DNA from 2 places in the Paenibacillus kribbensis genome. Region 1 is predicted to be linked to the other one. Evidence: a T-box and tRNA genes for the amino acid it is inferred to sense, from the RefSeq annotation. Region 1 holds a T-box; the other holds one or more tRNA genes.

Evidence for each region. The T-box of region 1 lies ahead of B4V02_RS05955 (valine--tRNA ligase). A T-box ahead of a tRNA ligase gene usually reads a tRNA of that ligase, here a tRNA-Val.
Region 2: it has a tRNA-Val gene. The T-box ahead of B4V02_RS05955 (valine--tRNA ligase) is inferred to sense a tRNA for this amino acid. The anticodon was not compared.

Annotation. Positions count from the first base shown of each region.
Region 1 is NZ_CP020028.1:1,295,361-1,301,983, reverse strand. It holds gene murC (UDP-N-acetylmuramate--L-alanine ligase) at 1-610, opposite strand, end outside; gene B4V02_RS05960 (bifunctional folylpolyglutamate synthase/dihydrofolate synthase) at 617-1,993, opposite strand; gene B4V02_RS05955 (valine--tRNA ligase) at 2,030-4,696, opposite strand; T-box leader at 4,750-5,034, opposite strand; gene B4V02_RS05950 (LysM peptidoglycan-binding domain-containing protein) at 5,106-6,380, opposite strand; gene B4V02_RS05945 (RluA family pseudouridine synthase) at 6,506-6,623, opposite strand, start outside.
Region 2 is NZ_CP020028.1:2,086,733-2,093,355, forward strand. It holds gene nirB (nitrite reductase large subunit NirB) at 1-2,088, shown strand, start outside; gene nirD (nitrite reductase small subunit NirD) at 2,102-2,434, shown strand; partial or broken gene B4V02_RS09340 (Rpn family recombination-promoting nuclease/putative transposase) at 2,784-3,629, shown strand; tRNA gene B4V02_RS09345 (tRNA-Val) at 3,855-3,926, opposite strand; gene B4V02_RS09350 (GNAT family N-acetyltransferase) at 4,065-4,508, shown strand; gene B4V02_RS09355 (DUF3892 domain-containing protein) at 4,596-4,832, shown strand; gene B4V02_RS09360 (MBL fold metallo-hydrolase) at 4,954-5,715, opposite strand; gene B4V02_RS09365 (hypothetical protein) at 5,935-6,474, shown strand; gene B4V02_RS09370 (DUF1292 domain-containing protein) at 6,554-6,623, shown strand, end outside.

The DNA of each region.
Region 1 (6,623 bases):
TCAAAAACTGTACGTAGGCACTTTTCAGACGATTAAAGTCGCCATCGTAATTTTCCAAATGATCTGCCTCGATGTTGGTTACGATACCTTGCCACGGATGATATTGCAGAAAAGAGCCATCGCTCTCATCCGCCTCGGCAACAACAAACTCGCTTTTGCCCGCTTTGGCATTCGTACCCAAATTCGTGATTTCACCGCCAATGATATACGTTGGATCGACATTGCATCTCTCCATAACCAAAGCAATCATCGAAGAGGTTGTGGTTTTACCGTGCGCTCCTGCAACGGCTACTCCCTTACGCTCGTTAAGCAAGCGAGCCAGCATCTGTGAACGGTGCAGCGTTGGAATATTCAGTTCTTCCGCTGCCACCCGCTCCACATTGTCGCGAGACAATGCCGTTGAATAGACGACGATATCCGCACCCGCAATATGTTCAGGGGTGTGTCCGATATATATTTTTGCGCCTTTTGCCGCCAATTTTTCTGTCAGCTCTTGTGATGCCACATCTGAGCCAGTCACGGTATAACCCATCTCCAGCATAACCCGAGCAATCGCGCTCATCCCGTATCCGCCGATACCGATAAAATGAACATGTTCCGAAGTAATCAACAAATTTCACCAACCTTTTTCCGAATCGGTTTGATACATAAGGGTAGCCCGTACATCCGCAATGAGATACAGCGTACCGGACACCACCCCCAGATCTTCCGCTTCCGTATGTGACTGAAGTAGGCCAAGAGCCTTTTTCCAGTCACCTTCTACAATAATTTTCAAATCCGTTTTGGCATAAGACGGCCGCAGCTTCTCCACGAGATGAGCCAATTCAGCGGCATCCATTTTGCGGCGAAAAACAGGCTCGGTCAGGATAAGCGTATCCACTAGTGGCAGTATATGCTGCAAGTATGCTTCATGATGCTTGTTTGACAGCATCCCCATCATTAAAACCAGTTTTCTGTATGAATACAGCTGAGGAAGACTCTTTGCAAGCGTCTGTGCCCCTTCTGGGTTATGAGCCCCGTCAAGGACAATTCTCGGGGAGGTGCTGACCTGTTCGAGACGTCCAGCCCAAGCCGCTTGTTTAAAGCCCTTCAGCAGTTCGTCATCCTCCAACACAAAGGCCAAATACTGACGAAGGACCTCCAGTGCCATCATAGCTCCTGCCGCATTAGCACATTGATGCTCGCCTAACAACGCAATGTCGATTTCCATGTGCCGGAAAGGACCAGCGAATGAAAACGTTTGGCCCGTTTCGTCCCCGTTCAGCCGTTCATACGTAAACTGTTCACCGGCCAGATACAGGGTAGCTCCCTGTCTTGCCGCCGTTTCCCGTATAACCTGAATAGCTTCGGGTTGGGTAACGCAGCTTACGACAGGTACGCCAGGCTTGATGATACCGGCCTTTTCCCTTGCAATCTGCTCAAGCGTATCTCCCAGAATGTCTGTATGGTCATAGCCTACATTCGTAATAATCGAGACGATAGGACTCACGATATTAGTTACATCCATCCTTCCCCCGAGACCTGTCTCCCATACCACAACATCTGGAAAAGACACCGTAGCATAATACAGAATAGCCAGTGCTGTCGATACCTCAAACATCGTGGGTGATCCCAAATCACTGGCTGCTATTTCTTTTACCAGCGGGTACAGGCGATTGGCAAGCAAAACCAGCGTCTCATCAGGAATGTCGGTCCCGTTGAATTGAAAACGGTTCGTAAATCGTGTGATGTATGGAGACGTAAAAGTCCCGACATCGTAACCACACTTCATTAGGACGGAGGTTAGAAAAGCGCAGGTTGAGCCCTTGCCGTTGGTCCCCGCAACATGCACAAATTTCAAATGTCGTTGCGGATCACCCAACATGCTCATTAGCTGCTCGATTCGTTCAAGTCCGGGTCTGATTCCAAACGGAATTAAACCATTGATCCATTCCACTGCTTCATCATAGCTCTGTAAAGGAGCAGCCTCGCCGCCCCTGTTCGTATCTGACATCCTTTTCACCTTCAGGTCATTTTATAGTGAGTGAAATTATCCCTTGAGTTCTTCAATACGTGCGATAACTTTGGCGCGCTTATCTGAGTAATCAGCTTGTTTCGCCTTCTCTTCCTCGATGACTTTAGCTGGTGCCTTAGCCACAAAACCTTGGTTGGAAAGCTTTTTCTCCACGCGCTCCACTTCACTGTTCAAATGCTGAAGCTCTTTTTCCAGTCTGCCAATTTCCTGGGCAATATCAAGCAGTCCGGCCAATGGCAGATACAGCTCTGCGCCGCTGACAACAGATGTCATGGCTTTATCTGGAACGGAGAACTCCAATCCCGCGTCGAATTCGGACGTATTGCAGAATCGGCGTACATATTCCGCATTGCGTTTAATGATATCGAGAACGGCTTGATCACCGGGTTTTACAAGCAATTCAACCTTCTTGCTCATCGGTACGTTGACTTCAGCGCGAATATTGCGCACGGAGCGAATCACGTCGATCAGCAAATTCATTTCAGCTACCGCATCCTTATCCTCAAAAGCCGGATCATACACAGGCCAAGCGGCCAGTGTAATCGTTTCGCCTTCATGCGGAAGATGCTGCCATATTTCCTCGGAGATAAACGGCATGAACGGATGAATCATGCGCAGTGTCCGATCCAGTACATATGCCAGTACAGACTGTGTTTTCTTTTTCGCCTCTGCGTTGTCGCCATATAGGGAAAGCTTCGCAAATTCAATGTACCAGTCGCACAAATCATCCCAAATAAAGTTATACAGAAGGCGGCCTGTCTCGCCAAATTCATAAGCATCTATTAGACGCGTAATGTCGCGTGAAGTTTCGTTTAGACGGTGGAGAATCCAACGATCAGCAGTGCCCAAATCACCGGTAATGTCGATATCCGCCGCAGTAACACCCTCCAAATTCATCAGCGCAAAGCGGGACGCATTCCAGATTTTATTGGCAAAGTTGCGGGCTTGCTCCACTCGTTCCCAGCGGAAACGAAGGTCTTGTCCTGGCGTGCTGCTGGTGGAAATCATATAACGCATAGCGTCCGTTCCATATTGGTCGATTACATCGAGCGGATCAACACCATTACCGAGGGATTTGGACATTTTTCTACCGTCCGCATCACGAACCAGACCGTGCATAAGCACGTCCTTGAACGGAATCTCATCTGTAAACTCCAGTGCGGTAAAAATCATCCGCGACACCCAGAAATAAATAATGTCATACCCTGTAACCAGAACATTGGTCGGGTAGTAGCGTTTGAGATCCTCGGTCTGTTCCGGCCAGCCCAATGTCGAAAACGGCCACAAACCAGAGCTGAACCATGTATCCAGTACATCCTCATCCTGTTTTAGCTTTCTGCCAGCATATTCCGGCAAAGTTGTAGGGTCCTCTGCCGAAACAATAATTTCTCCGGTTTCTTCATCGTACCAAGCCGGAATACGGTGTCCCCACCACAGCTGACGGGAAATACACCAGTCGCGCACATTTTCAATCCAGTGCAGATACGTACGCTCAAAGCGGTCTGGCACAAAATTCACACCGTTCCCAGCCTTTTGCGCTTCAATCGCCTTGGCTGCCAGGGGCTTCATTTCTACAAACCATTGTGTGGACAGATAAGGTTCTACAACTACACCTGTACGCTCGCTGTGGCCTACTTGGTGCACATGCTCTTCAATACGAATCAATACGCCCTGTTCTTTCAGATCAGCGACGATTTGCTTACGGCAATCGCTGCGATCCAGGCCCTGATATTTGCCTGCTTCGGCATTCATCGTTCCTGTTTCGTCCATGACCGTAATTTGTGGCAACTGGTGACGTTGTCCCATTTCAAAGTCGTTCGGATCATGAGCTGGTGTAATTTTAACCGCGCCGCTACCGAAATCTTTATCTACATAATCGTCCGCAATGATCGGAATTTCCCGCCCGATAATCGGAAGCACAAGTGTTTTGCCGATCATTTGCTTGTACCGTTCATCTTCCGGATGTACAGCAACAGCTGTATCGCCCAGCATCGTTTCAGGACGGGTAGTGGCAACCGTAATAAATCCGCTGCCGTCTTTCAGTGGATATTGAAGGTGATACAGATTTCCGTTCACCTCTTTGTATTCCACCTCAATGTCCGACAATGCCGTACGTGCGGCAGGGTCCCAGTTAATGATGCGTTTACCGCGATAGATGAGGCCTTTTTTGTACAGTTTTACGAATACTTCGCGCACTGCTTGGGACAGTCCCTCATCCAGCGTAAAGCGCTCACGAGAATAGTCGAGAGAAAAACCCATTTTCTCCCATTGATTATGGATGTTATCCAAATAAAGTTCCTTCCATTCCCATACCTTCTCCAAAAACTTCTCGCGGCCCAAGTCATAGCGTGTCAGACCTTCTTCGCGCAGCTTCTGCTCTACCTTGGTTTGCGTAGCAATACCCGCATGGTCTGCCCCTGGCAGCCACAAGGCATCATAGCCCTGCATCCGCTTGGTGCGGATAATAATATCCTGCAAGGTAAAATCAAGCGCATGTCCAATATGCAGCATACCCGTCACATTCGGTGGTGGAATAACGATTGTAAAAGGCTCTGCCTCTGGATGTTGTCCGGCGCGGAAATAACCCTTCTCCATCCACGTTTTATACCATTTTTTCTCTGCTGATTTCGGATCGTACGTTGTTGGCATTTCCAAGGTTGTCTTGTTGTCTTGTTCTGACATATCAGGATACCCCCATGATTTTTCAATTGGCAAATAAAAAAAGCCCTTCATCCTCAAAGGACGAAAGGCTGTTCTTTCGCGGTACCACCTTTGTTTCACCCCTCGTGTATGTATCCACTGATCCATTACACATGGTGTGACACTTTATGCAGATAACGGTTGCGGACCGGCCTTATTCTACCGTGAACCTCGTACCTTCCGTTGGAATGAAATGAGGGACCGTTCAAACAGGCGACTCCCGGGTGACTTCGGCCAGTAGCTTCCTGTGGAACCTCACAGCGCTGCAATTCCACTCTCTGAAGGGCTTGCTGCCTACTCTTCCCGATCTCAGTCTTTCAATAGCTATACCACATCATACATTTCCCTTTGACTATAGTCAACACCCGCTGCGCATTTTTCGGCGGCTGGATCAAGGGATGTACAATACCTGACCTTCTTCTACATGATGCTCCGCCAATCTGTTATACAATTGAAGCTCCCGTGAACTGAGCTGATAGCGATCAGCTATTGTTTCCAGCGTATCCTCACGCTGCACGATGCATAAGCGGACCTTGCGGAAAGGCGTTTCATCCTGTGTATGGAAAAAAAGGTTTTTCCACTTGGCATTCTCCCGCTCTTCTTCGGCTTTCTGATCCTGCGGCTGCTGCTCCAGCTCTAGCTGATGCTGGTATTCCGCTTCTTTCACCGAACGGCTCGATTGGAGCAACGACGAGTAGACAACCGTGTCCGGCTCGTCTGCTCCTTCGTCCTTTTTGCTGTTAAGCGCTACACGCATCTCCGGCTTCTCGTCGGCAATGGTGTCATGGACCGCATGGTCCACCTGTTCTGACGCTTCAGGTCTAAAATCATCCACATGGCTCGCTTCCAATTGCGGCGGCTCCAGATAGCTCCCCGGCTCTGCTGAGGAATGTGCTTCAGACTGCAAAGGATCATGCACCACATCGGAAGATACAGCAGATACCTTCGGCTCACTTCCCGTCCATGCTTCCTCCTGCTGAAATCCCCATACTTCCGGTGCAGCATGCTCGTGCTTTATCTCGGAAGGGCTATCTTCAACCGCTTTGCCCGTCCAAGGCTCATAGAATCGATCAGAGTCTACAGCTGGCTCATAAGCTTGCTGTTCCGGCGGCAGTGGCAGTTTCTGCTCCCCATAGTCCAGTGACGGCTGTTCCCAGGAAGCAAGCTCCTGTTGGGTAGAATAAATCCCTTCCTGCCGATGCTCACCATCCGTGGAAGGAGATTGCGCCGGATGATCAGGTGCATGCACTACGGTAAATTCCTCATCCAGCCAAACCGCCGTCTCTTCGGCATGCGAGCTTTCCACCCCGTGCAACGAAAGAACGCCCGTAATATTCAGACTACGCAAGGAGAGCAGATCCACATCAAAATTTTCAATCTCGACCGAAATATCTTCCAATCTTCCTACCCGGTTCATCGGAATGGTAATTTCCACAGGTATCAAATGATGAAGCTCACTCGTGGCCTCTTCAGGTGTGCGGTACACGCCCTCCAGCAGCAAATGCCCTCGCAAAGCGGCATGGTCGCCGTGGGTTACAACCTGAATGCGTGGCAGAAGCTCAATTTCCTCCAACTCAGCAATCCCGGCAGCTTCCTCCGTCAAATGAATGCGTTCATAAATATCAAAACGCAAGCCTTGCGGCTGATCATTCTGTTGTTTATTCAAGGATGGCATCCTCCTTTGGGCAGCCTCCGCACATCCTCTGACTCCTGTCAGGCGCACGGAAACTCCATATTGCAAACCGTTTCTAGGTTCAAGTATATGCGCCAAAATAGAAGGCATGCCATCTTTTATAGCTGTTTGACCAGCTTTTGCAAATCATCCGGCCAAGCATCCTCCACGGTAATCGTTTCCCCGCTGAGCGGATGACGGAAGGTCAGACGCTCTCCGTGCAGCGCCTGCCTGCCA
Region 2 (6,623 bases), 790 kb from region 1:
ATCCTGCCGCTTTCAGGAGCAAATAAGGAGGGGGTTATCGGCTTCCGGGATATCCGTGACTGCGAAACGATGATGGAGACGGCGAAGACGCACAAAAAAGCAGCCGTTATCGGCGGCGGATTGCTTGGGCTAGAGGCTGCCAGGGGGCTCCTCAATTTGGGGATGGATGTTACAGTTATTCATATTCACGAACATATTATGGATCGGCAACTGGATGAGGCTGCTTCCCTTATGCTAAGGCGTGAGCTGGAGGAGCAGGGGATGAATTTTCTGGTCAATAAGAGAACGGCGGCTATCACAGGCCGTCGCCGTGTGGAGGGATTGAAATTTGCCGATGGCAGTGAGCTGGAAGCGGATCTGATCGTTATGGCAGTAGGCATTACACCAGACATTGAGCTTGCGGTGTCGGCAGGAATTCCTGTCAATCGCGGCATTATCGTAAATGATTACATGGAAACAGGTATCCCCGGCATATACGCCGTCGGCGAATGTGCAGAGCACCGTGGCATCACCTATGGGCTGGTGGCTCCATTATATGAACAGGGCGGTGTGCTGGCCCAGCGGCTCGCGGGAATGGAGACCCCGGGCTATCGTGGTTCCGTCATTTCGACGAGATTGAAGGTATCGGGCGTAGATGTGTTTTCAGCAGGGTGTTATAAGGACGAACCGGGAACGCGATCCCTTCGATATCAGGATGAAATTGGCGGCGTCTATAAAAAAATCGTAATCAAGGAAGAAAAACTGATCGGAGCCGTCCTGTTCGGCGATACGTCTGATGGAGCCAAGTTGTTTTCGCTGATCAAAAGTGGCGAGTCGATAGTTGGTCGCGAGAAAGAACTGCTGCTCGGTTTTCATCCTGGTCAATCAGAAGCAAATGGCTCCATCATGCTGGAACAAATGCCTGATGATGAAATTGTATGCGGATGTAATGGTGTGTCCAAGGGTGACATTGGAGAGGCAGTTGCGGCTGGCTGCCGGAGCCTTGGAGAGATTAAGGCCTGCACGAAGGCATCCGCATCATGCGGGGGCTGCAAGCCATTAGTGGAGGGTCTATTGCAGCTGTATACAGGTGCTGAAACAGGAGAACTGGTTAAAGAAGGCATTTGCGGTTGCACAACGCTTGACCGGGAAGCGATTATTGGTAGCATCCGGGAAATGGGATTGAAGAGCGTCAAAGAAGTGATGAACGTGCTGAGCTGGAGCGAACCTGAAGGGTGTACCAAATGCCGACCGGCCCTCAATTATTATCTGGGCATGGTGTGGCCTCTGGATTACGAGGATGAGAAGGAATCCAGATTCACGAATGAAAGATACCATGCCAACATCCAGAAAGACGGCACCTATTCTGTCGTGCCCCGCATTTATGGAGGAGTTACTTCACCTGCTGATCTGAAGAAAATTGCTGCTGTTGCGGAGAAATATAATGTGCCTTTGGTGAAATTTACGGGCGGACAGCGTCTTGACCTGCTAGGTGTGAAAAAAGAGGATTTGCCAGGTATCTGGTCCGAGTTAGACATGCCGTCCGGGCATGCCTACGGGAAAACGCTGCGAACGGTTAAGACATGTGTCGGCAACACCTTTTGCCGTTTCGGCACTCAGGATGCGATGGGAATGGGGATCCGACTGGAAAAGGCATTTGAGCGCATGAATGCCCCGGCCAAGGTTAAACTTGCTGTATCCGGTTGTCCGCGCAACTGCGCCGAAGCGACGATTAAGGATTTAGGCGTCGTCGCTATCGATGGTGGCTGGGGGATTTACGTTGGCGGTAATGGCGGCATTAAGGTACGGGCGTCTGAACTGCTTTGCACCGTGAAAACAGAGGATGAAGTCATGGAATGGACTGGCGCCTATCTGCAGTATTACCGCGAGCAAGCCAATTGGGGCGAGCGCACAGCGCATTGGGTAGAGCGTGTTGGACTGGAAGCCATCAAGCAGGCGCTTGCGAATGCGGAGACGAGACAGGAGCTAGTGAGCAGAATTGAGGAGACGTTAAGCGCGACGACTGATCCTTGGCGCGAAATCATCCATGACAAAGAGCTGCTCAAAAACTTTGTGCAGCTACCGGAGCTAAACTCAGTAACAGAATAGGGGGCCGAAGAAAATGGAGATCAACACGACAACAACCAGTAGAATCAGAGTAGCCAATCTGAGCGATATTGATCTACAGGGAGCCCGTACAGTTCGTATTCGTAATATAGAGGTGGCCCTATTTCGCCTGAGCGACGGAAGCGTTCGTGCGCTTGAAAACCGTTGTCCGCATAAAGGTGGACGCCTATCCGAAGGAATGATATGTGGCTCAGCAGTCCATTGTCCGCTCCATGACTGGAAAATTGACCTGTCCAGCGGTCAGGTGCAAGAACCGGATACCGGTTGTGTGACAACTTTCCCGACAGAGATTGATCGTGAAAGCGGAGCTGTTTATATCGTAATCTAAAGTTCTATTATAGAGTGCTTCAATACCTTATTAAATATATTTCTTCTATAATATGGAGCAGCTATAATGATAAGCTGATACGCACAAAAGCCGATCCTATTTTTAGGTCGGCTTTTTATCTTCTAAGTATAATGAATGAAGGTTTCCTAAGAACAGCTTGGTAGAGCCTTATATGAAGATTAGAATTTTCTCATAAGTATCTGAATAATAAATGTGTAAGCCGACCAAATGACACTTTGGTCTATTTATGTTTTCTCTTCAGGAGGTAAAGAATGGTTGGAGTGTTTACGTTTGGCTTACGCAACAAACAGTGATAATGATATAATAAAGAAAACGGAGTTGATCATTCATGAAGCTGCTTAATCCACGGAATGATTTTTTATTTAAACGTATTTTTGGGAGTGAAGAGAACCACGATGTCCTGTTGGCCTTTCTGAATCGCACGTTTGCGGAAGCCGGAAAGCCGCCGCTTAGTGATATTATTCTTTTGAACCCATATACAGACAAGGACTCTCCACGTGACAAGCAATCTATTCTTGACATTTGAGCCAGAACTACAGAAGGAGAAATTATCAATGTCGAAATGCAATTGTTCAATAAATAGGATACCGAGAAACAAACTCTCTTTTATTGGAGTAAACAATACTCTGGGCAATTACAGGAAGGGCAGCCATATAGCCAGTTAAAACGGTGTGTGACCATTAACATTCTGGACTATGCTTTACTACGGAATAATCAATATCATAATGTGTTTCATCTGCGAGAAGATCGTACCGGAATTTCGTTAATCGACGATATTGAAATCCACTTTCTGGAGCTGCCCAAGTTAGATGAACAAGCTGTCTCCATCGAGGAAGGTGGGCTTGTGAATTGGCTGCTGTTCCTGAAAGGTGCAGATCAATCCAAATGGGAGGTGCTGACAATAAATGAACCTGTATTAAAGAAAGCAATGGATACGTTGGAGTTTTTGAGTCAGGACTTGGAAGCGCGGAGACAGTATGAAGACCGTCAGAAGTATCTGCATGATGAAGCATCAATGTATGAAGCGGCTGAAGTCGCAGCCAAAAGAGCAACAGCAGAAGCCAAAAAAGAAGTGGCAAGAAGGCTACTTGCTCTTGGTGTTGAAATGTCAGTTATAGCTAAAGCCTCTGGTTTGACGGAAGATGAAATCAAGGTATTAAAGCCGTTGCAGTGAGAACATATAGAAGAGCCGACCATAATGCGGTCGGCTCTTCTTATCTTCAAAGGAGTATATTTTTGACTAGTAAATTCTAACAATAGACGATTTCCTACGTTCCAAACACTCCGAAAAAACAATTCTTGACCAAATCTTGACCACAAAGTCGTTTTACTCCCCTTTACATTCTAACTTATCCCTAAACAAATAAAAAAAGCCTTGATCATCAAGGCTTTTGACGTATAGGACGGATGGGGATCGAACCCATGACCCTTACCCTGTCAAGATAATGCTCTCCCGCTGAGCTACCGTCCTGCGGTTACTAGATAATATCATGTATTAACCATATATGTAAAGCAAAAAAATAAAGATACTTGAATTTTGTCGCCATTTATATATATAATTCAAATTTACCAGGTTTGTCAATTGGATTGGTGATAGGGGGAGCAGAGAATGGCCGCAGAAATTATCAGTGTAACGACAGAGGAACAGCTACAGGAAGCGATATCGATCCGTACCAAAGTGTTTGTCGAGGAACAAAAGGTGCCTCTTGAACTGGAGCTTGATCATTATGACAAGCTGGGAGATGCCGTTCATCATTTGCTAATTTGTGACCATGGTGAAATGGTGGCTACTGGTCGACTGACGTATTATGAAGAAGATACTGCTAAAATGCAGCGTATTGCCGTGCTCAAGGAGTATCGTGCGGCGGGTTATGGGCGTGTATTGCTACTGGCACTGGAAGAACGCGCACGTGAGCTGGGGTTAAGATACTCACTGCTGGATGCCCAATGCCAAGCTGAAAAGTTTTATGAAAAGCTCGGGTATGAGACGATATCCGATGAACCTTTTGACGATGCCGGAATTCCGCACGTACGTATGCGCAAAAAGCTGTAAACGATCGTGCTAGATGCATAAAATTCTGTACAGAGTCCATGCTAATGAGAGTTCCTCCACTATACTATGGCTAAGGAGCGATGCAGCATGGCAAATACAGAACGGGAACAGATTACGGCGGTACGCAAAAACGGGGATGGCGATCTGACGTCTTTTCAGACGTCCACCGGGCGAATTCTGGATTACAATCAGGCACTAAATGAGATTGAAGCAGGCTCAATTGCAGGCGTAAATGTGTTTAAGGCAAAGGATGGAAGCAAACGAATTCGCGGAGATGCCGATGGGGATCCTACCAATAATCTGGATCAGCTGCCGTTGTTCTGACCCGGGGTTTAACACTAAAACTTAAGTCTACTATCAAACGCAAAAATATATGGAAGCCGCCAGCTATCCTTTGTAGGAAGGCTTGGCGGCTTTTTGTTACTCACTTCAGCCGTAATTGGCATTATTGCTTTGCACGTTCCAGTTCGGCAAGGGGATACTTGCGTTGCTGCTCCAGAAAGGACATGACCCCTGCCTTCTCCCGAAATTGTTCCATATCATCACTATAGTGCATCAGGTGAATACGCTCTTGAAGAGGTTGTGGCAGGCTTAGCAGCTCGTCCAGTGTCGTATGGACTTCTCCCGCACCTTGCAGCTGAACCTCATGTAGAATACTCTGACATCCACGCTCATACACCAGGTGATGAAGCAAATCAGGATCAAAAATCATATCCGCACTATAAAAAAGACGATCATTAATGAATAGCGAGTAGCTGTTTTTACCGGGAATATGTTGCGTAGGGATGAGTTCCACCTGGATACCAGATACTAAAACAGCAGATTTACCAGGTGTTAGTACATTTACCTCAAAAACATCTTCGAGCCTATCAATCATGCCTTGCTGTGACATACCGCCTTTGAGTGTGTGTTCCCATAGTGGATGGATTAGTGGTTCAGCGATATAAAGTACAGGCTTGCGACGGTGGAGAATGTTCATCTGGAAGCCGAATTCCTCCAGACCTCCGACATGATCCGCGTGAATATGGGTGATTAAGATAGCGTCAATTTCAGATAAAGGAACGCCCATTTGGTGCAGAGCCAGAGAAGCGGTAGTTCCGCAATCAATCAGCAGTTTCCCTTCACCGCTATCCAGCAGCGCGTTGTTGTTGTAATAATGCTTAGCAAAGGCACTGCCTGTCCCAAGCATTTGTATCGTTAGGCTCATTTTAGGCTCACCCTCCAGGCTATGTGTATAGGATCTTTTACAGTCGTATTTTATCATCTATACTGCTGGAACTAAAGGATTTGGCAGGCTATGTGAAAATTTTGGACAATTTGTGGAGTACAGCGCAACTTGTGGGGCTGAGCTAGGTATAAATGTACAACGACAGGTTTTTAACAGATAACGATGGAGGGATAAGTGGTGGTTAAATTCAGAAAAGTGATGGCCCTAATGATGGCCTTTTCGATAATGGGAGGGACCGTCATTTCGGCGGAATCCGCCAAGGACCAAGTGCAACTGATTATTAATGGAGAAGTGTCGAAGGATGGCGCGGTTGTCATTGATGGAAAAACGTATGTGCCTATTCGCGATTTTAACGGAATTGTAAATTTTGATCCATCTGGCGGGAAAGTTGTTTTCGACCAGCCTAACGTGCATATGTTCCTATTCAAGGGGGATACTGTGTTTGGTAACGTGAATAAAGGCAACAAGGTGAAATTCAATGTATTTAGTCAAATTGATACCTTGAAAACGGATATTTCTGGAGTGAAGGTAGCGATCACCGACCCTTCGGGCAATGTAAAGGATATTCAGTCCCAGGATATCAAAGGAGAACAAAAGGATAACTTTTGGTTCCGTACCAGTGACTTTACGTATGATTTCAAAACAGCAGGGAATTACCGTGTCGGTTTTTATATTAAAGAAAGCAAAGACAGCAGCTATACATTAGTGTCCGAAAAAGTCATTACAGCGATAAATTAGGCATACCCCAAATTGACCTGCATCCTTGATCATGTTACGATACGAGGGAAAATAAAACAATTTGAAGGTAGGTATTTCCATGAGTGATCACAAACATGAACACGGTGAAGCCTGCAACCACGATCATGACCACGAACATGAAGAAATGG